Regions from separate parts of the Pseudomonas saponiphila genome, predicted to be linked through region 2. Evidence: riboswitches for the same ligand, from Rfam matches in the RefSeq annotation. Region 2 holds a riboswitch; each other region holds the start of a gene.
What was found. Region 2 has a riboswitch for cobalamin ahead of cobO (cob(I)yrinic acid a,c-diamide adenosyltransferase). Riboswitches for the same ligand answer to the same signal wherever they lie in the genome.

Region 1 (7,428 bases), 2.4 Mb from region 2:
TGGAGTTCCGCGCCCTGGACGCCACCGCCTCGCCACACCTGGCCATGGCGGTGATCCTGATGGCCGGACGCCTGGGCATCGAACAGACGCTGCCGCTGAACGCGGTGACCGACAAGGTCCCCGATGAACTGAGCGCCGAACAACGCCTGGCCAGCGGCATCGTGCCCCTGCCGGGCAGCCTGCCCCAGGCCCTGGATTACCTGCGCAGCAACACGGAATTGCTGCAGGCTCTGCCGGAACCGCTGCTGAGCACCTATTTCGCCGTCAAACAAAAGGAAGTGTCCCTGACCGAGCACCTGACCGCTGCCGAACTCTGTGAGCACTATGGACACCTGTACTAAATCCGCCGAGCACGGTCTCTACACCGAGCCGGCCTACCACCTGCTGCGGGAAGACTCCGAGCATCCGCTGATCCTGGTGTGCGAGCACGCCAGCCACTACATTCCACCGGCCCTGCACGACCTGGGCCTGGACAAGGTGGCGGCTCGCGAGCACATCGCCTGGGACCCGGGCGCCCTGGAACTGGCCCAGAGCCTGTCCCAGGCCCTGGGCGCGACCCTGATCGCGGCCAACTATTCGCGCCTGCTGATCGACCTCAACCGGCCGCGCCACGCCCCCGACAGCATCCCGCTGCAGAGCGAGATCTATCAGGTGCCGGGCAACCAGCACCTCGACGAGGCGACCCGCGAATACCGCCGCCAGCAGCTGTTCACGCCGTTTCACCAGCGTCTGCAACGGATCATCGACCGGCGCCTGGCCGCCGGCCGCGAAGTGCGGGTGGTGGGGATCCACAGCTTCACACCCATCTACTACAGCCAGCCGCGCTCGTTGGAAGTCGGCGTGCTGTATGGCAACGCCACGGCCTACGCCGCGCGAATACTGGAAGGTTTGTGGACCCTGCCGATAAAGGTGGCGGGCAACCAGCCTTATGAAATCGACCCCTTGAGCGACATGACCGTGCCGGTGCACGGGGATGCCCGGGGTCTGGAATCGGTGCTGATCGAGGTGCGCAACGATCTGCTGCGCAGCCCCGAAGCCGTGCAGTGCTGGAGCGACCGCCTGGCACCGCTGCTGTAACCCGCAAAACCAGAGGATTGAACGCGACCCGGACGCTTTGCTGGACTGCAACGACAACAAGAAAACAAGCTGTGGTGTGTCTTTAACCCTGCCAGGTTCAAACACAGGCGGCGCCCGAGGTGTCCATGACGACCCTCGGTGCCGACTTCGTCCACCTACATTGGCTACAAGGAGAACCGCTTCATGGAGATTGAAGAATTCGGCTACAAACAGGAACTCAAGCGCGGGCTGAGCCTGCGTGACCTGGTGGTCTACGGGATGATTTTCATGATCCCCATCGCCCCGTTCGGGGTCTACGGCTACGTCAACCAGGAAGCCCCAGGGATGGTGCCCCTGGCCTACATCATCGGCATGGTGGCGATGGTCTTCACCGCCCTGAGCTACGGCGCCATGGCCCGCGCCTTCCCCATTGCCGGCTCGGTGTATTCCTACGCCCAGCGCGGCCTCAACCCGCATGTCGGCTTTCTCGCCGGCTGGCTGATGCTCCTGGACTACCTGCTGATCCCGCCGCTGCTCTACGTCTACGCCGCCATGGCGCTCAACCACCTGTACCCGGAAGTGCCCAAGGTCGGTTTCATCCTGGCGTTCCTGGTCAGCGCCACCTTCGTCAACCTGCGGGGCATCACCTTCACCGCGCGGATGAACATCCTGTTCCTGCTGGCGCAACTGGTGGTCCTGGGAATCTTCCTGTTCTACGCCTGGAACGCCCTGCACGGCGGCGCCGGCCACGGCCAGCTGACCCTGGCGCCGCTGTACAGCCCGGACAACTTCCACTTCGGCCTGCTGATGCAGGGCGTGTCCATCGCCGTGCTGTCGTTCCTCGGCTTCGACGCCATCTCCACGCTGGCCGAAGAGGTCAAGGGCGACCCCGGCCGCAGCGTCGGTCGCGCGGCGCTGATCACTCTGCTGGTGATGGGCGCGATCTTCGTGGTGCAGACCTGGATCGCCACCGACCTGGCCGCCGGCATGGGCTTCAAGTCCGCCGACACCGCCTTCTACGAGATCGCCGAACTGGCCGCCGGCAGCTGGCTGGCGACCCTCACCGGGGTGGCCACGGCGCTGGCCTGGGGCGTGGCGGTGGCCATTACTTCGCAGGCCGCGGTGTCGCGCCTGCTGTTCGGCATGGCCCGCGACGGCAAGTTGCCCAAGGTGCTGGCCAAGGTGCACCCGAAACACAACACCCCGCACATCAGCATCTACCTGGTGGCGGTGCTGTCGCTGCTGATCTGCTACCTGTTCATCAACTCGGTGGACACCCTGACCTCGCTGGTCAACTTCGGCGCCCTGAGCGGCTTCATGCTGCTGCACATCACCGTGATCAACTTCTACTGGCGCCGGCAGAAATCCGGCCAGGTGGTGCGCCACCTGATCTGCCCGGTGATCGGCTTCGTGATCGTCTGCGCCATCATGTACAACATGGGCGTGGACGCGCAGAAACTCGGCGCCATCTGGATCCTCGCCGGGCTGGTCTACCTGTTCCTGCTGAACAAGCTGGGCAGCGCCGCGGCCCTGCCCGATCCGCTCAAGCCATGAGCCTCCCCGCGCGGCGCCGGATGGCGTCGCGCCCCCGAGTGCGGCCGCCACAAGCCGCCCCGGGGACCGGCCGCCGGAAACCGCGGCCGTGCAATTGCGTGGTCACCGACAGTGATGTCTGGCCGATGTTCGCCCCCGGCGAACGGCCCTTGATACAGGAGTACACCCATGCTGGCCTTGCGTCCGGTGGCGTTATCCGATCTGCCTCAACTGCTGCGTCTGGCCGGCGCACGCCTGCTGGGCGTGACTTCGCTGGTGGATGACGAAACCTGCCTGCGGGAAAAGATCCTCGACTCCCTGGCGTCCTTCGCCAAGGTCGAGGCCCGCCAGGGGCCGGAAAACTATTTTCTGGTGCTCGAGGACCAGGACAGCGGCCAACTGCACGGCTGCTCGGACATCCTCGCCACCGCCGGCTTTGCCACGCCCTTCTACAGCCTGCGCAACCGCCCCTTCGTCAGCAGCTCGCGAGAGCTGAACATCGAACACGCCGTGCCGACCCTGTCACTGTGCCAGGACCTCAGCGAACAGACCCTGCTGCGCAGCTTCCATGTCGATCCGGCGCTGGCGGGCACGCCCCAGGCGCAACTGACCTCCCGCGCGCGCCTGCTGTTCATCGCCGCGCACCCCTGGCGCTTTGCCGACACTTGCATCAGCGAGATCGTCGGCTACAGCGACGAGGCCGGCCAATCACCCTTCTGGGCGGCGGTGGGCCAGCACTTCTTCGACCTGCCCTATGTCGAGGCCGAACGCCTGTGCGCCTTGCAGGGTCGCGGCTTTCTCGCCGAACTGATGCCCCAGTACCCGCTGTACATCCCGATGCTGCCGCAGCCGGCCCAGGACTGCATCGGACGCATTCATCCGGCGGCCCGGGAGGCCTGCGACATCCTCGTCGACGAAGGCTTCGCGCCCACCCAGTACGTCGACCTGTTCGATGCCGGCCCGACCCTGCAGGCACGCAGCAACCAGCTGCGCTCGATCATTCAGAGCCGGGTCGCGGTCAGTTACCTGAGCCCGCAGAGCGGCCAGGGCCGCCACTGGCTGCTGAGCAACGACCGGTTGCAGGGCTTTCGCGCGATCGTCGTGCCCCTCGACGAAGCCCCGGGCGACGTGATCGGCCTGGATCAGGCGATGCTCCAGGCCCTGCAATTGACACCGGGCGAGCCGGTGCGGGGAGTGGCGTTATGAGCCGCCCCGGGGTTTACCGCGGCCCCCGGCAGCGCCAGGGAGCTGTGCCATGATCGTCCGTCCGGTGCGCGTCAGCGATCTGCCGGCGCTGCTGAAGCTGCTGCAAGGCAGCCCTCGCGAGTTGAACAACCTCTCCACCGACCCCGAGCGCCTGGCTCATCGGCTGCGCTGGGCCCAGCGCACCTTCGCCAATCAGGTGGAACGGGCCGATGCCGACTACCTGTTCGTGCTGGAGGACGACGATCTGCAAGTGATCGGCGTCTGCGCTGTGAGCGGCGCCATCGGCCTGCGCGAGCCCAGCTACCACTACCGGCTGGGCATCAGCCGCGGCCGCGCCCCGGAACTGGGCATCGACAGAGAGATTCCGACCCTGTTCCTGTGCAACGAGATGACCGGGCAATCCCTGCTCTGCTCGCTGTACCTGCGCCACGACCAGCGCCAGGGCTACGCCGGGCGCCTGCTGTCCACCGCGCGCCTGCTGTTCGTCGCCGAGTACCCGCAGCTGTTCGGCGACAAACTGGTGGCCGAGTTGCGGGGCCAGCTCGACAGCCAGGGCCGTTCGCCGTTCTGGGACAGCCTGGGGCGGCACTTCTTCAAGATGGACTTCCAGCAGGCCAATCGCCTGTCCAGCCAGGGCAGCAAGTCCTTCATCAGCGAACTCATGCCGCGCCAGCCGCTGTACACCTGCCTGCTCAGCCCCGACGCCCAGGCCGCCATCGGCCAGGCCCACCACAGCACCGAACAGGCGGTGAGCATCCTGCGGGGCGAAGGTTTCAACCATCAGGGCTGCATCGACATCTTCGACGGCGGGCCGCTGATCGAGGCCGAGGTGACGAAGATCCGCAGCGTGCGTGAAAGCCAGACCCTGCCCCTGTTGGTGGGCACTCCGGACGCGCAGGCGCCGGTGTGGCTGATTCACAACCGGCGCCTGGAGAGCTGCCGCATCACCGCCGCTCCCGGGCGCCTGGTATCCGGCTGCCTGCTGGTGGACCGCCTGACCGCCAAGCGCCTGCAACTGCAGCCCGGTGACACAGTCAGAGCAGTGCAAGCGGCAAGCGGCAAGCGGCAAGCTTCAAGCTGCAAGCAACAGCTTTTAGCTTGCCGCTTGAAACTTGGAGCTTGGAGCTCGCAGCTTCGCTGCGTAACATGCTGCCCAGCTTCAGGTGCCTCATGCCGCCGTGCATGAGGTGAAACGGGAAACCGGTGCGCCCCTTCAGGGCTAGTCCGGTGCTGCCCCCGCAACGGTAAGCGAGTGCTGCATTCAACAGGCCACTGTACCCAAGGTATGGGAAGGCGAATGCCGCCAGACTCGCAAGCCCGGAGACCGGCCTGGAACTTCTGTTTGGCAATCCTGCGGTGGGCGGGCATGGGCCGGTAAGGTCGCGCGCCCGTGGCCGATACCTTCTCCTGCGTGCTTCCCGAAGACACTTTCGAGAAGACCAAGAATGACAACGATCGAAACCTTCCCTGCATGCGCCTGGCGTGCACCTCGCCGCGGCATGAGCGGCGCCCTGCTCGGCTGCCTGTTCAGCCCCCTGCTGCTGGCGGACGACGCGCCACTGGAACTGCAGCCGCAATCGATTTTTGCCCCTTCGGTGGAGTCCACCGCCGTGGCCGAAATGGCCCGCTACGGCAGCAAGCTGGAGATCATCGATCGCCAGCAGATCGAACGCGCCGGCCCCAGCAGCGACATCACCCGGGTCCTGCAGATGTATGTGCCGGGCCTGTACGTAGCACCGAAAAACGGCCCCTTCGACTACGGCACCTATTCCCTGCTGGGGGGGCGCAACGACGACACCCTGATCCTGCTGGACGGCGTGCGCCTGAACAACCGGCTGTACGGCGGCCTGTACCTGGACACCCTGCCGGCCAACGCCATCGAGCGCATCGAGGTGCTCAAGGGCGGCCAGAGCCTGCTGTTCGGCACCCAGGCAGTGTCCGGGGTGATCAACATCGTCACCCGCAACCCGCAGACCCGCGACGTCTCCGGCGAGGCCAACCTGGGCCTGGACAGCTTCATGGGCACCAGCGGCGATGCCCGCGCCGAACGCATCGTCAGCAACGGCCTGGGCGACCTGGGCCTCTTGGCCTATGTCAGCCACAACCGCTCCGACGGTTACCAGCCGTTTCGCAACAGCGCCTACAACGCCAACACCCGGGACAGGAAACGCAGCTATGAAGTGACCACCTTCGGCGCCAAGGCGATCCAGGGCTTTGCCGACGACTCGCGGCTGGAGCTGTTCTACCAGTACAGCGACGCCAACTTGGATTTCGCCCGCCCGCTGAACAACAAGAAGACCACCAACGAGCGCATCCAGCAGATCGCCACCGCGACCTTCGAACAGCGCCTGAGCGAAGGTTTCAGCTACTTCGTCAAAGGCCATGTCAACGACTGGGACACCCGCTATACCCGCATCAACACCACCGAGGGCGGGGGCAGCAAAGTGATCAACCACAACGACTACTGGGGCTTCACCGACTGGGGCCTGCAGGCCGAGGGCAAGGCCGAACTGGACGGCGGCCACGTGCTGCTGTTCGGCAGCGACAACCAGTGGTTCAAGGGCCAGGACGACGTGCTCAAGATCGACGACAACAGCGCCCAGGCCAATGCCCTCTACGCTCAGTTGCGCCCGGTAGTGGCAGCCCTGCCCGACTGGCACCCGAGCATCGGCGTGCGTCACGAGAAGATCAGCGGCGGCGAAAGCGCCACGGTGGGCATGCTCACCTCGCTGTATGACCTCTCGCCCCACTGGCAACTGCGCGGCCAGTTCGGCAGTGCCTTCAAGCTGCCCAATGCCGAGCAACTGTTCGCCAACGAGGACGATGAACGAGGCAACCGCCACCTCAAGCCGGAAAAGAGCCTGAATGCCGAGCTGGGCCTGGACTACCAGGGCAGCCTGCTGGCCGGCGACTTCAACGCCAGCGGCACGCTGTTCCAGCGCAAGATCGACGACCTGATCGCCCTCGACGGCATCGACTGGGTCAATGGCCAGGGACGGATCAAGGTACGCGGCATCGAGATCGACGGGCGCTGGCAGTTCAGCCCGCAGTGGACCCTCTCGGCGGACCTGACCCGCAACCTGGTGGAGTCGCGCAACGGCGTGACCCTGAGCAATATCCCCGGCTTCTTCGCCCGCTCGCGGCTGGGCTTCGAAGCCCCCGACCAGATGTGGGGCGTGGGCGGGGCAATCCGCTACATCGGCCAGATCGACAGCCCGAAAAAGATCGACTACGGCCACTATTCGGTGGTCGACGCCGATGCCTATCGCTACCTCGACACGGCCCGGCAGCATCGCCTGAGCCTGCTGCTGGAAAACCTCTTCGACCGCGACTACAGCACCAGCATCGCCAGCAACACCCCACGGGTGGATAACCTGGGGCGCCCCTTCACCACCGAGGTGCGCTACACCTACCGCTTCTGAGGACGAGTGCCATGCACAAGGATTATCAACGGGTGCTGTTCGTCGGCCCCGGCCTGAACAGCGGAGCCCTGGGCGAGGCGTTTCGCCGCGAGCTTCATCAACTGCGAGGCAACGACGCCAGCACCCGGGTGATCGACACCCTGGACGGCTTCGACAGCCTCTGGGCCGCCTTCGACGAACCCTTGCCCGAGAACGGCGCGGCGCTGCTGGT
Region 2 (7,428 bases):
GCTGACTGGCCGCCTCGCTGCGCAGGCGCTGCCGCGCATGCCCCTCGACATCCCGCAGGCACGCCTGTCCCAGCACCCGGGTCGGTCCACTGACCGCCCAGGGCCCCACCTGCTCCGCCAGCAGCTTGAGCAGCCGGCGCTCGGCCAGGACAAACCCCAGGCGCACGCCGGCCAGGCCAAAGAACTTGCCAAACGAACGCAGGACAATCAGCCCCACCTGATGGGCATGGCGGGCCAGGCTCAGGTCCGGGGTGTTGTCCATGAAGGCTTCATCCACCACCAGCCAGCCGCCGCGTTGGGCCAGGCGCGCGTGCCAATCCAGCAGGCGTGCCGGAGTCAGGCTCAGGCCGGTGGGGTTGTTGGGGTTGACCACCACCAGCACATCGAGGCTGTCGAGAAAGAAATCCACTTCCTGCTCCAGCACCTCTCGCACCCGGTAGCCACTGCGGCGCCAGGCTTCGGCGTGCTCGGCATAACAGGGCGACAACACCCCGACCTTGCCCGCCCGCCGCAGTCGCGGCAGCAATTGGATCGCGGCCTGGGAACCGGCCACCGGCAATACCTCGTCGGCTCCGTAATAGGCACAGGCCGCCTGCTCCAGACCGTCATCGGTTTCCGGCAGGCGCGCCCAGGCCCGCAGGGGAATGGCCGGCACGGGAAACGGCCAGGGCGCCAATCCGCTGGACAGGTCCAGCCAGGCTTCTTCGGCAATCCCGTATTCCTGGGCCGCCTTGCGCAACTTTCCACCGTGCTCAAGCATAGAATTCAGCCCCCAGACACAGAATCAACAACCACAGCCAGACACCTCGCTGCACCAACTGCCAGCCACGATCAATGGAGTCGGCACTGGCCGGCTCGCCTTCGCCCAGAGGCGGACGCTGATGCAACTCACCGTGATAGATCGCCGCCCCGCCCAGCTCCACACCCAGGGCTCCCGCTCCGGCCGCCATGACCGGGCCGGCATTCGGGCTGTCCCAGGTCGGGCCCTGGCGGTGCCAGCACCGCAGCGCCAGACGGGTCTTGCCGAGCAAGGCGTAGGTCAGGGCCACCAGACGCGCAGGAATGTAATTGAGCAGGTCGTCGATCTTCGCCGCCGCCCAGCCGAAACGCTCGAAGCGCTCGTTACGGTAGCCCCACATCGCATCCAGAGTGTTGCTCAGGCGATAGAGCACCACCCCCGGCGCGCCGGCCACGGCAAACCAGAACAACGCGGCGAACACCGCGTCGCTGCCGTTCTCCAGCACCGATTCGGTAGCCGCACGGGCCACGGCGGTGGCGTCCAGTTCGCTGGTCTGGCGGCTCACCAGGAACCCCACCCGGCGCCGGGCTTCCTGCAGATCATCGCTGCGCAAGGCCCGGGCCACCGGCTCGACGTGCTCGCCGAGACTGCGCAGGCCCAGCGCGCAATACAGCGCCAGGATCTCCACCAGCCAACCGATGTAGGGCAGCCAGGACAGGGCGGTGGCCAACAGGGTCAGGGGCAGTACCGCCAGCACCCAGGCGCTGACGCCATGGCTGCGCCAGCCTCGGCCCGCAGCGTTGAAACGTTGCTCGATACGATCCGCCATGCGGCCGAAGGCCACCAGCGGATGCCAGCGCTTGGGCTCACCCAGCAGCGCATCCAGCGCCACCCCGGCGACACTCAGCAACGCCACGCTCATTGACTCACTCCCCAGTAATTTTCATACAGCAACTCACTCAATGGCCGGGGCTGCGCCCAGCCCTGCAGCGCCAGCATCGGCGCCGGATAGAACTCGGTAACCGGTCCCAGGCACAGCACGGCCAGGGGCTTGGCACCGGCGGGCAATCCCAGCAGGTCAGCCAGGGCCTGGGGCTCGAACAGCGATACCCAGCCCATGCCCAGGCCTTCGCTGCGCGCCGCCAGCCAGAGGTTCTGAATGGCACAGGACAGCGAGGCCAGGTCCATTTCCGGCAGGGTCCGCCGGCCGAAGACATGCCGCTCGCGGCCATCCATCAGGGCCGCCACCAGCACCTCGGCACAGTCATGAATGCCCTCGACCTTAAGCTGCATGAACTCATCGGAACGCTCGCCCAGCGCCTCGGCGGTGCGCACCCGCTCCTCCTCCACCAACTGCTGGATGCGCCCGCGCAACAGGCGATCGCTGATGCGGATAAAGCGCCAGGGCTGCATCAGCCCCACGCTGGGCGCCTGATGCGCCGCCTCCAGCAAACGGCGCAGCAACTCGGGCGCGACACTGCCACCGGCGAAATGCCGCATGTCCCGGCGTTCGGCGATGGCGCGATACACGGCCTCACGCTCCGCCGCAGAAAATCCCTGCTCACTCACCACTCACACTCCCTGCAGGAGCCGGAGCGAACAATGCCGCTACCGCTGCCGGATTGGATGGAAAGTAGAAGTGCACATAAGAAGCGGTCATGCGTCCATCGCGATACACCGCCTCCGCCCCGCGCCCACCGTTGGGACTGATGCCACGGGCAATCGGCTCAAGGGCGGTCGTGGTCAGGGAGTGATGGTAGGTATGACCACGCAAGCTGCCCTCCGGCAACTCCACGGCCTGCAAGGCCAGGGCCGCCAGACGCTTCTGCATCACCGCCGCGCCGGGCAGCAGCCCCAACAGCTCGGCACTCTGGCCTTCGACATCGGTCAGGGAGTCGAGCAGGTAAAGCATGCCGCCACACTCGGCGAGCAACGGCTTGCCCGCGCCATGGTGGGCACGAATCGCGTCGAGCATGGCGCGGTTCTGCGCCAGGGCCTGGTGATGCAACTCTGGGTAGCCACCGGGCAGGTACAGGCTGTCCGCCTCTGGCAACTGCGCGTCATGGATAGGGGAGAAGAAATGCAACTGCGCGCCCATGGCCCGCAACAGATCGAGGCTGGCACCGTAAGTAAAGGCAAACGCCTCGTCACGGGCCACGGCGATGCGCACCCCCTCCAGCAAAGGCGCGCAAGCCACTGGCGTTGGCGCGGCGAAACTCACCGCAGGCGGCAGCTCCACCTGACAGCTGCTGGCCAGCGCCTCGGCGGCGGCATCCAGGCGCAGGTCGAGATCGTTCAGTTCACGGGCCTGCACCAGCCCCAGGTGGCGGCTGGGCAGTTCGATATCGGTTTCCCGGGACAGGGCGCCGTACCAGCGCAAGCCCTCGGTGAGGCTGCCTTCGAGCAACTGCGCGTGGCGCAAGGTGCCGACCCGGTTGGCCAGCACCCCGGCAAACGGCAGGTCCGGCTGATAACGGGCCAAGCCCAGGGCCAGCGCCCCGAAGGTCTGGGCCATGGCGGTACCATCGATCACACCAAGTACCGGCACCCCGAAATGCCGTGCCAGATCGGCACTGGAGGGCGTGCCGTCGAACAGCCCCATGACCCCTTCGATCAGGATCAGGTCGGCGTCAGCCGCGGCTTCCCAGAGCAAGCGCCGGCTTTCCTGCTCGCCCACCATCCACATGTCCAGCTGGTACACCGGAGCGCCGCTGGCACGTTCGAGAATCATCGGGTCGAGAAAGTCCGGGCCGCATTTGAACACCCGTACCTTGCGCCCCTGATTGCGGTGCAGGCGAGCTAGGGCGGCGGTCACGGTGGTCTTGCCCTGGCCGGAAGCCGGTGCGGCGATCAATACCGCCGGGCAATGACGAACATCGGTCATGAAGTCACACTCACAGCTCAACACCTTTCTGCGCCTTGATGCCGGCCTGGAAGGCATGCTTGACCATGCCCATTTCGGTGACGGTATCCGCCAGTTCGATCAGTTCCGGCTTGGCCCCGCGGCCGGTCACCACCACATGCTGCATGGGCGGACGGGCTTGCAAGTCGCTGAGCACCTGGTCCAGATCCAGGTAGCCGTGCTTGAGGGCGATGTTCAGCTCGTCGAGCACCACCAGACCGATGCCCGGGTCGCTCAGCAGTTCCTTGGATACCGCCCAGGCAGCTTCGGCCGCGGCGATATCGCGCTGGCGGTCCTGGGTTTCCCAGGTAAAGCCCTCGCCCATCACATGAAAACGCACCTGCGGCGCAAAACGCCGGAAGAACAGCTCTTCGCCAGTGCTGTTACGGCCCTTGATGAACTGCACCACGCCGCACTGCATGCCATGGCCCATGGACCGCGCCAGCATGCCGAAAGCCGAACTGCTCTTGCCCTTGCCATTGCCGGTCAGCACCAGCAACAGGCCACATTCGTTGGGCGAGTTGGCGATGCGCTCATCGATCACGGCTTTCTTGCGCAACATGCGCGCCACATGGCGCTCGTCACGATCGGGGGATTCACTCATGGGGCAGCTCTCCGTTGGGGCTGGGGAACGGCGGGCAGGAAAAGGAATAGACGGCGCAAGCCTGGCATCGCCCACCGTGATGCCGTTGGATGGATCAGGCCGGTCTCCGGGCTCATGAGGGGCATTGCTGCCTGACTGCGCGCCTTCCCATGTCGTGGACACAGTGGCATTTGGCGCAGCCTTGACTCATCTACCGTTGCGGGGGCAGCGCCGGAATCGTCGCCATGTCCATCGCTGGAACAGGCCCTGACCGGCTTCCCTGTTTCACTCTGTCGACCAGCGGCCACAGAGCACCTGAAACAAGTCGCGAAGGTTAGAGGGTTGGGGGTGGAGCGTCAATTAAAGCCAGCCGTCGCACAACACACAAAACTGCACCGCATCAACAAACTGGCGCCAATCTTGTGCCACACTCAGCACATTGATATCAAATAGCCATAACTCACCCCAACCGCCAGACAACAACAAGGACGGACCCCGATGCAAGGCATGATCATCAGCAATCCAAAGCTGGAATTCCTGCGCCCGATGCTGGAACGCTGGTTTGATTGCATTGACCGCTACAACGCCATTCGCGGCGATAGCGAAACCCCTTACTGGTTCGACGAGCAGGCCAACCTGGGATTGCTTTCCGCCGCCGCCTGGATGGCGGAGATGGTCAGCCTCGAACGCAGCCCCAGCAAAAAGCAGCAGGAAGAAGGCGCCCGCAACGCCCGCACCGATCTGTACCTGGCCACCCGGGAAGAACGCGCCTACATTCAGGCCACCCAGCGCTGGCCCCAGGTCAATTGCGGATTTCGGAGCACCGTGACCGGCCGTTTCGGTTGATCGTGACCGGTCATTTCGCTAACGCGTGACCGCTCATTTCGGTAGCAACGTGACCGATTTTCCGCCTGTTCCGAAACAGGTGGTCACGGCTTACCGAAATCGCCGGTCACGACTTAGCGAAAGCCTTCCCCTTCGTTGCGCATGACCTGATGCGCCGCCATCCTCGACCGATTTCGGGAGAGGAAGATGGCGGCGCCGCGAGTAGCCATGCGAAACATCAAAGAATGTCTGCGCCTCAAGTTTGAGGCCGGCTTGTCCCACGAGAAGATTGCCCGTGCCTTGCAGCTGTCCAAGGGCGTGGTTAGCAAGTACATCGCGGCGGCGCGGGTGGCCGGGCTGGACTGGCCGGCGCTGGTGGCCATGGACGAGGCCGCGCTGGCGGCCGCCTTGTTTGCACCGACGTCGACGAACAAGCCGCGCGGTGAGCGAGTGCTGCCCGATGTGCTGAGCATCCACCGCGAGTTGCGACGCAAGGGCGTGACCTTGCAGCTGCTGTGGGAGGAATATCTCGCCGCGCATGCGGGCCAGCCGACCTACCGCTACACCCAGTTCGTCGAGCACTACCGGCGCTACGCCCAGACGCTCAAACGTTCGATGCGTCAGCTGCACCGTGCGGGCGAGAAGCTATTCATCGACTATGCCGGGCCGACGCTGCCGGTGGTCGACCCGGCCACCGGCGAAGTGCGCCGGGCGCACATCTTCGTCGCCGCCCTGGGCGCCTCGAATTACACCTATGCCTGCGCGACGCCAGGCGAAACCCAGGTGGACTGGCTGACCTCGCTGGGCCAGGCTCTGACCTACTTTGGCGGCGTGCCGGAAATGGTTGTGCCGGACAATCCGCGCGCCCTGGTCGCCCAGCCGGATCGCTACGAGCCGGGCCTGAACCGGGCCACGCTGGAGTGCGCGCGTCATTACCAGACGGTGATCCTGCCGGCACGGCCACGCAAGCCTCAGGACAAGGCCAAGGCCGAGGTGGCGGTGCAGGTGGTCGAGCGCTGGATCATGGCGCGGCTGCGCCATCGGCAGTTCTTCAGCCTGCATGCGCTTAACCAGGCCATCGCCGAGCTGCTGGAGGATCTGAATCGGCGCCCGTTCAAGCGGCTCGATGGCTGCCGGCGCGACTGGTTCGAGCGCCTGGATCGCCCGGCCTTGCGAGCGCTGCCGGTGCATCCCTACGAGGTCGCCACCTTCAAGCGCTGCAAGGTCAGCATCGACTACCACATCGAGGTCAATGGCAGCTTCTACAGCGTGCCCTCCGCCCTGGCCCGGCAGAACGTGGACGTGCGACTGACGGCACACACCCTGGAAGTGCTGCATGGCAACCGGCGGGTGGCCAGCCACCTGCTGCTGGGGCGACGCGGCGCTTACAGTACCCAGCGCGAGCACATGCCCGCGGCGCACCAGGCGCATCGCGAATGGACGCCACAACGCCTGCTCGACTGGGGCGCGCGGATCGGCCCCTACACGCGCCAACTGATCGATCACCAACTGACCCACAAGCCGCACCCGGAGATGGGCTACCGCGCCTGCCTCGGCCTGCTCTCGCTGGCCCGGCGCTATGGCAATGCACGCCTGGAAGCCGCTGCCGAACGTGCCGTACACCTGCGCGCCTTCACCGGGCGCAGCGTGCGCAACCTGCTCCAGCAAGGCCTGGATCAACAGCCGCTGCCCCAGCGTGCCGCCGAAACGACCTTACCCGGCGACCACGAGAACGTCCGTGGCGCCGACTACTACCAACCCCCGCAACAGGAGCTGTTCGATGATGCCGCAACACACCCTGAATCAACTGCACCAGCTACGCCTGGACGGCATGGCCCGCGCCCTGGAAGAGCAATGGACGCTGCCGGCCAGCCACAGCCTGAGCTTCGATGAACGCCTCGGCCTACTGCTCGACCGCGAACTGGCCTGGCGTGACAACCAGCGCCTGGTACGGCTGCGCAAGAAGGCCAAGCTCAAGTACGCCAACGCCTGCCTGGAAGATCTCGACCGCCGCACCGGACGCGCCCTGGACGAGCGTCTGATCGCCACCCTGGCCAGTGGCGACTGGATCCGCCAGCAGCACAACCTGCTGCTGACCGGCCCGACCGGTGCCGGCAAAACCTGGCTGGCCTGCGCCCTGGGCAACCAGGCCTGCCGCCAGGGCTATAGCACCCTGTACCTGCGCACCCCGCGCCTGCTGGAACAACTGCGCATCGCTCATGGCGACGGCAGCTTCGGCCGTACCCTGCAACAGCTGGCAAAGGTCGACGTCCTGGTGCTGGACGACTGGGCGCTAGCCCCGCTGGAGGAAGGAGCCCGGCATGACCTGCTGGAGGTGATCGACGACCGCGCTGGCAGCCGCTCCACCATCCTGACGAG
Region 3 (7,428 bases), 900 kb from region 2:
CGTCCCGGGTCGGGTAGTTGGCCAGCACCAGGGCAATGCGTTTGTCGCCGTTGTCCAGGCGCCCCAGTTCGACCCAGCGCCGGGCCAGCTCGGCGACAAAATCCATGCGCTCGGGCTGGCCGCGGTAGCACACCACGTCCGACTGGCTGCGCTCGCTGCGCCAGGCCAGGTCCTTGAAGCTGATGGGCCGGCTGATGATGCGCCCGTCCAGCTCCGGCAAGGCGATGTGCATGGCCAGGTCCCGCGGGCCCAGGCCCTGCTCGCTGTCGCGCCAGCCCGGCTCGTTGTCCTGGGCGCAGATGGCCTGGATCACCGGGATATTGCGCCGGAACGGCCGCAGGTGCGGGGCCTCGGGGCTGGATTGGGCAAAGCCGGTGGTGTTGAGGATCACCCCGGCCGCGGTTTCATCCAGCCAGTCTTCAACCTGACTCAGGCAGCCGGCTTCCTTGAGGCTGGCCACGGCGATCGGCAAGGGGTTGAGCCCCGCCGCTTGCAGGCGCTGGCAGAACAGATCGATGAAACCAGTGTTGGCCGCCTGCAGGTGGGAGCGGTAGAACAGCAGCGCCGCCACGGCTTGGCCAGGCTGCCAATCGCCCTGCCAGTCGCTGAGGGCGGCCTGGCTTTTTTGCGGGTGATAGATCGCCGTGCGTGGCAGAGTCTGCGGTTCGCTCCAAGGGTAGTCGCGCCCCAGCAGGCCGCTGGCCAGGCAGCGATAGAAATTCAAGGCATTGTCGCGCCCGCCCTGGCGCAGGAACTGCCACAGGCGGTCGCGCTCGATGGCAGGCACAGTGCTCAGGTCGCTGAGTTCGGGGTCGGGGCGATCGTCCCCCGGCACCAGGATCAGCTGCACGCCGCGCTGGGACAGCTCCACCAGCCGCTCGACACCGTAGCGCCAGTAGGCGATACCGCCGTGCAGGGAGATCAGGATCACCTTGGCATGGCGCAGCACCTGGTCGACATACAGGTCGACCGAGGCATGGTTCTGCACCTGCATCGGATTGGCCAGGCGAAAGCTGGGGTAGTCCTCGGGCAACTGCTCGGCGGCGTCCGCCAGCAGCGCCAGGCTGGAGTCGCCGCTGCACAGGATCACCAGTTCGGCGGGGGTTTGTCCGAGGTCGGCGATGTTGTCGTCCGCGACAAAACCGCCGGGCTGGGTCCTGAGCAGGTGCATGGCTTACACGCTGAGCGCGGCGCGCAGTTGCGCTTCGAGCTGGGCGGCGTCCAGTTCCTGGCCGATCAGCACCAGGCGCGTGGTGCGGGCTTCATCGGCGCCCCACTTGCGGTCGAAGTGTTTGTCGAAGCGGGTGCCCACGCCCTGGATCAGCAGGCGCATCGGCTTGTTGGGGATCGCGGCAAAGCCCTTGACCCGCAGGATGCCGTGCTTGACCACCAGCTGGGTCAGGGCGTCCAGCAGCAGGCTTTCGTCGGCCTGGGGCAGTTCGATGGAGATGGAATCGAAGGCGTCGTGGTCGTGGTCGTCGTGGTCGTCATCGCCGTCGTGGTGATGGTCGTGGTGGCTGTGACGGCTGTCGATGTGTTCCTCGGAACCGGCGCCCAGGCCCAGCAGCACGTCCAGTGGCAGGCGGCCGCTGCTGGCTTCGATGACCTTGACCGCCGGCGGCAGTTCCTCGGCCACTTCCAGGCGCACCTTGGCCAGGTCTGCGGGATCGATCAGGTCGGTCTTGTTGAGGATCACCAGGTCGGCGCTGGACAGCTGGTCGGCGAACAGCTCGTGCAGCGGCGATTCGTGGTCCAGGTTGGGGTCGAGCTTGCGCTGGGCGTCTACTTGCTCGGGGAACGCGGCAAAGGTGCCGGCGGCCACGGCCGGGCTGTCGACCACGGTGATCACCGCGTCGACGGTGCAGGCACTGCGGATTTCCGGCCACTGGAAGGCCTGGACCAGGGGCTTGGGCAGGGCCAGGCCGGAGGTTTCGATGAGGATGTGGTCCAGATCGCCACGGCGCGCCACCAGTTCACGCATCACCGGGAAGAACTCTTCCTGCACGGTGCAGCACAGGCAGCCGTTGGCCAGCTCGTAGACCCGGCCGCTGGCCTCTTCCTCGGTGCAGCCGATGGCGCATTGTTTGAGGATTTCGCCATCGATGCCCAGCTCGCCGAACTCGTTGACGATCACCGCGATGCGCCGGCCCTGGGCGTTGTCCAGCATGTGCCGCAGCAAGGTGGTCTTACCCGAGCCAAGGAAGCCGGTGACGATGGTGACGGGAAGTTTGGCCAGTGTTTTCATCGGATGCCCCTAGGCAAAGGTGGCGGGCATACGGGACGAGAACCGCAGCGCGAAGGCGCGCGGAGATTTCGCCACCGGATCACCCCGCCCGGTTGTAGTGAGAATCTTCGATCGAGGCAGGTCTCCTGGCTGAGGGCTTGCCGGTACGCGACCGACGCTTGCTGCGCCTTCCCGCCGGCGTCGTCGACGCCCATGCAGTGGCCTTGCAGCAATCCAACCCATCACAGTTGCGGGGGCAGCCGCGGCATCGACCGCGTTCCCTTCTTAGCTTCGACCGCTGGCCGAAGAACCTCGAACGCGCAAGGCTACGCAGAGCGCGGGGGACGGTCAATCGGCAATGCAGCGCCTGGCGCAATTGACGGCATCACCCCGCCCATGATTTGCTACGCGCCTTGTTACGGGTGCCCTTCACAGGGTGAAACGGGAAACCGGTGAATCACGTGCTTAACTAAAAGGCCGTGACCAGTCCGGTGCTGCCCCCGCAACGGTAAGCGAGCGAAGTGTCAGATCCACTGTGCCCCGGCATGGGAAGGCGACACTTAGCGGCATGGCGTCAGCCCTGCCCCTCGCGAGCCCGGAGACCGGCCCGCAACACTTACATAACAAACCCGCGGTGGGCGGGCGCTGTTGCAAACCCTGCGTGCTCCTCACGCGGGGTTTTGCTGCGCTCCTCCCCAGCCGACACTCCAAAGGGAAGCGCCATGTCGATCATCAGCAGCACCAGCCATTCCGCCAGCAGCACCTCCACCCTGAGCCAGCGTCTGGTGGCCGCCATCGGCGCGTCGCTGCTGGGCGCCTGCCTGGTGTATTTCGCCGGTTTCTCCCATATCGAAGCGGTGCACAACGCCGCCCACGACACCCGTCACAGCGCCGCCTTCCCTTGCCATTGAGACTTGCCGAGATGATCAAGCGTATTGCGCAAACCGCAGGGTTCACCGGGCTGCTGGCGGCCCTGCTGCTGACCCTGCTGCAAAGCTTGTGGGTCGCTCCGCTGATCCTGCAGGCGGAAACCTATGAACAGGCTCCGGCCGCCGAAGCCCATGAACATGCCTCCGGCGCCATGGCCGCGCACAGCCACGATGCCGAAGCCTGGGAGCCGGAAGACGGCTGGCAGCGCACGCTGTCCACCACCGGCGGCAATCTGGTGGTAGCGGTCGGCTTCGCCCTGATGCTGGCCGGGCTCTACACCCTGCGCGCGCCCAGCCGTGCCTCGCAAGGCCTGCTCTGGGGGCTCGCCGGCTATGCGACCTTCTGCCTGGCGCCCACTCTGGGCCTGCCGCCGGAATTGCCGGGCACTGCAGCCGCCGACCTGGTGCAGCGCCAGGTGTGGTGGATCGGGACTGCCGCGTCCACCGCAGTGGGCATTGCCCTGATCGTGTTCGCCGGCCATTGGCTGCTGAAACTGCTGGGCGTGGCGATTATCGCCGTGCCCCACGTGATCGGCGCGCCCCAACCTGAAGTGCACTCGATGCTGGCGCCAGAAGCGCTGGAAGCACAGTTCAAGATTGCCTCGCAGTTGACCAATGCCGCCTTCTGGCTGGCCCTGGGGCTGATCAGCGCCTGGCTGTTCCGGCGCAAGAACACGGACCTGTACCCGGCATGATCGACATGCGCGCGGCGCCGGCCCTGGTGGTCGGCCTGGGTTGCCGGAAGGGCTGCCCAGTGACCACGCTGCGCGCCCTGCTTGAGCAGGTACTGCAAGCCCACCGCCTGGAGAGCGGGCAACTCCTGGCCCTGGCCAGCATCGACCTGAAGCGCAACGAGCCCGGCCTGCTGCAACTGGCGGATCAACTGGCCCTGCCGCTGACCTGCTTCAGCAGCAGTCAACTGGCGCCATACGCCTCGCGCCTGAGCCACCGCTCGCAGATTGCCTTTGAACGCAGCGGCTGCTACGGCGTTGCCGAAAGCGCCGCCCTGGCCCTGGCCGAACAGTTGCACCCCGGTCCGGCCCGGCTGTTGATCCCCCGCCAGAAATACGCCCAGGCCACCCTCGCATTGGCCGCCAGCCGGTAAACTGGCCGACAATTCCCCGTCGCGAATATGAACATCGTTCATCTGCGGCCCTGTTCCCGCCTTTTTTTTCACAGGACACAGCCATGACTGTCTATTTCATCGGTGCCGGCCCCGGCGACCCGGAGCTGATCACCGTCAAGGGCCAGCGCCTGATCCATCGCTGCCCGGTGATCATCTACGCCGGCTCGCTGGTGCCCGCGGCCGTCCTCGAAGGTCACCGTGCGGACCGGGTGATCAACAGTGCCGAACTGCACCTGGAACAGATCATCGAGGCGATCCGCGAGGCCCATGCCCAAGGCCAGGATGTGGCCCGGGTGCACTCCGGGGACCCGAGCCTGTATGGCGCCATCGGCGAACAGATCCGCTGCCTGCGGGAGCTGGGCATTCCCTACGAGATCGTCCCCGGAGTCACCGCCACCGCTGCCTGCGCCGCCCTGCTGGGGGCCGAATTGACCCTGCCGGATGTGTCCCAGAGCGTGATCCTGACCCGCTATGCGGACAAGACCGCCATGCCCGCCGGCGAAGAGTTCGCCAGCCTCGCGGCCCACGGCGCCACCATGGCGATCCACCTGGGGGTCAATCACCTGGAAAAGATCGTCGCCGAGCTGCTGCCCCATTACGGCGCCGACTGCCCGATTGCCGTGGTGCATCGGGCCACCTGGCCGGATCAGGACTGGGCGCTGGGCACCCTGGCGGACATTGCCAAGAAGGTTGCGGCCAAGGGCTTCCGGCGCACGGCGCTGATTCTGGTAGGCCGGGTACTGGCCACGGACGCGTTCAGCGAATCGTCGCTGTACCGCGCCGGGCACGCGCACCTCTATCGCCCCTGACCCCCTTATCTCGGCATTGATGCAAGGCTTGCGGGCCCTTTCGCCGGCGAGCCGGCTCCTACGAGGTTGGAGTTCCTATGTTGGCGCGCTGGAGGCTTTGTAGGAGCTGGCTTGCCAGCGAAGGCGATCTGGGAATTGGTACAAGGCTCTAGAGCCCTTTCGCCGGCAAGCCGGCTCCTACGAGGTTGGAGTTCCTGTGTTGGCGCGCTGGAGGCTTTGTAGGAGCTGGCTTGCCAGCGAAGGCGATCTGGGAATTGGTGCAAGGCTCTAGAGCCCTTTCGCCGGCAAGCCGGCTCCTACGAGGTTGGAGTTACTGCGTTGGCGCGCTGGAGGCTTTGTAGGAGCTGGCTTGCCAGCGAAGGCGATCTGGGAACTGGTGCAAGGCTCTAGAGCCCTTTCGCCGGCAAGCCGGCTCCTACGGAGGCTTTTTTTCGGAGCGCTGGTTTGCGGGCATAAAAAAACGGCGCTCACGGGGCGCCGTTTTTCATGCCGCAGTGAACGCCTTAGTAGTAGGCGTTTTCTTTCTGCGTGTGGTCGGTGACATCACGTACACCCTTGAGCTCGGGGATGCGCTCGAGCAGGGTGCGCTCGATGCCTTCCTTCAAGGTCACGTCGGCCTGGCCGCAGCCCTGGCAACCACCGCCGAATTGCAGCACGGCGATGCCGTCGTCCACCACGTCGATCAGGCTGACCTGGCCGCCATGGCTGGCCAACCCCGGGTTGATCTCGGTTTGCAGGTAGTAGTTGATGCGCTCGTTGATCGGGCTGTCGGCATTGACCATCGGCACCTTGGCGTTGGGCGCCTTGATGGTCAGTTGGCCGCCCATGCGGTCGGTGGCGTAATCGACCACCGCATCATCGAGGAAACCCTCGCTGAAGGCGTCGATATAGGCGGTGAAGCTCTTCAGGCCCAGGGCCTTGTCTTCGGGTTTCTCTTCGCCCGGCTTGCAATAGGCGATGCAGGTCTCGGCGTACTGAGTACCTGGCTGGGTGATGAAGATGCGGATGCCAATCCCCGGGGTGTTCTGCTTGGACAGCAGATCAGCCAGATAATCGTGGGCGGCGTCGGTAATGGTTATGGCGCTCATGGTGGTTCCTCGCAGACGTGGGCGCAGTTTACGCCAATCGAAGCCGCCGACAAAGTCCCAGTATTTTTGTCGGGATAGACCTTGGTATAAGGCATCCCCGGGGCCCGCCAGCGGGCGTCCCGAGGACAGATAGCGGCCCTGTATCAGAGGTTTTCGTAACGGTTCATGTCCAGAACCCCGGCCTCCACCGGGTCGGTTTCCTGCAGGTAGCGGGTCTGGTCGTGGAAGTACTGCCAGAACTGCGGGTGGCTGCGACGAATGCCCCAGCGCTCGACGACCTTCTCGAAGCTGGCGGCATCCCGCGCCTCTTGCATGGCCTGGACAAACGCCGGCACCTGCTCGGCCGGAACGTTGAACATGAAGTTCGGGTAGCTGCTGAGAATGCCCGGGAAAATCGTCAAGGTGTCCAGCCCCGGCTGGTAGCGCAGCGACTCGCCGAGCATGAAGGCCACGTTACTGTGGGCTCGATTGCGCAGCATGCTGTAGAACTCGCGCTTGCCGCTCGGGGCCTGGACCCGCAGCAACGTCGCCTCGGGCAGTTGCTCGATGACCCTGAGCCCCGCCGCCGGACGCGACGCCAGGCGACTCAGGGCCTGCTCGGCGTCCTGCAGCGCCGGGTCGATGTTCGGGCGCGAACAGTAGGCGCCGTCACAGCGGTTGATCGGATCGGGCTTGGCGTTGAGCTCGCCGTAACGCGCCAGCAACTGGTTGGCGAAGTCTTTTTTCGGGTCCTTGAGGTCGAGCTTCAGCGCGCTGCGCTTGCCGTCGTCGATGGACTCGTAGTCCAGCCACATCTTGAACTTGCCGCTGTTCTGGTACCAATCATCGAGGAAGTCCTCGCGGGTGCCCGCTGGCATCAGGCGCAGGAAGTTCTGCTCGGCGCCGTTGCGGATCAGGTCGAAGTACAGCCGGGTCTGGGCCTGGTGGGAAACGTTGCCGAACACATCGAAATTCACCGCCAACTGATAGTAGGTGCGCTCCAGCAACGGGTAGTCGAACAGCCACATCGTTTGCGGCACTTCGCCGATCAGGCCCTTGGTCACCGAGGCGCTGTCGAAGTGGCGGAAGATGCTCAGCAGCGCGTTGTCGTTGCCGGCCCACAGGCTGGACCAGCTGGGCGCCGGGGCCTCGGCATAAAAGTCGCGGCGCAGGGCTTCGTATTCGTTGCGCTTGTCGCGATAGGCCAGCCACAGGCTGAGCACGCTGCCGACATCGTCGTTCTGCCCGGGCATCGCCAGCAGCGGCGTGGCCT

Region 1: it holds a riboswitch for cobalamin, as region 2 does, so the genes downstream of both, BLV47_RS18570 (TonB-dependent receptor plug domain-containing protein) here and cobO (cob(I)yrinic acid a,c-diamide adenosyltransferase) in region 2, are expected to answer to the same signal.
Region 3: it holds a riboswitch for cobalamin, as region 2 does, so the genes downstream of both, cobW (cobalamin biosynthesis protein CobW) here and cobO (cob(I)yrinic acid a,c-diamide adenosyltransferase) in region 2, are expected to answer to the same signal.

Annotation. Positions count from the first base shown of each region.
Region 1 is NZ_FNTJ01000001.1:3,991,197-3,998,624, forward strand. It holds gene BLV47_RS18545 (glutamine synthetase family protein) at 1-341, shown strand, start outside; gene BLV47_RS18550 (N-formylglutamate amidohydrolase) at 325-1,077, shown strand; gene BLV47_RS18555 (APC family permease) at 1,261-2,610, shown strand; gene BLV47_RS18560 (arginine N-succinyltransferase) at 2,779-3,795, shown strand; gene BLV47_RS18565 (arginine N-succinyltransferase) at 3,845-4,981, shown strand; cobalamin riboswitch at 4,940-5,142, shown strand; gene BLV47_RS18570 (TonB-dependent receptor plug domain-containing protein) at 5,295-7,217, shown strand; gene BLV47_RS18575 ((2Fe-2S) ferredoxin domain-containing protein) at 7,229-7,428, shown strand, end outside.
Region 2 is NZ_FNTJ01000001.1:1,607,160-1,614,587, reverse strand. It holds gene cobD (threonine-phosphate decarboxylase CobD) at 1-760, opposite strand, end outside; gene cbiB (adenosylcobinamide-phosphate synthase CbiB) at 753-1,661, opposite strand; gene bluB (5,6-dimethylbenzimidazole synthase) at 1,658-2,308, opposite strand; gene BLV47_RS07725 (cobyrinic acid a,c-diamide synthase CobB) at 2,301-3,623, opposite strand; gene cobO (cob(I)yrinic acid a,c-diamide adenosyltransferase) at 3,634-4,245, opposite strand; cobalamin riboswitch at 4,326-4,558, opposite strand; partial or broken gene BLV47_RS07715 (hypothetical protein) at 4,723-5,031, shown strand; gene istA (IS21 family transposase) at 5,257-6,942, shown strand; gene istB (IS21-like element IS1474 family helper ATPase IstB) at 6,830-7,428, shown strand, end outside.
Region 3 is NZ_FNTJ01000001.1:2,503,446-2,510,873, reverse strand. It holds gene cobN (cobaltochelatase subunit CobN) at 1-1,171, opposite strand, end outside; gene cobW (cobalamin biosynthesis protein CobW) at 1,175-2,245, opposite strand; cobalamin riboswitch at 2,344-2,554, opposite strand; cobalamin riboswitch at 2,628-2,849, shown strand; gene BLV47_RS11860 (CbtB domain-containing protein) at 2,947-3,135, shown strand; gene BLV47_RS11855 (CbtA family protein) at 3,147-3,848, shown strand; gene BLV47_RS11850 (cobalamin biosynthesis protein) at 3,845-4,258, shown strand; gene cobM (precorrin-4 C(11)-methyltransferase) at 4,342-5,088, shown strand; gene nfuA (Fe-S biogenesis protein NfuA) at 5,592-6,176, opposite strand; gene BLV47_RS11835 (fatty acid cis/trans isomerase) at 6,320-7,428, opposite strand, start outside.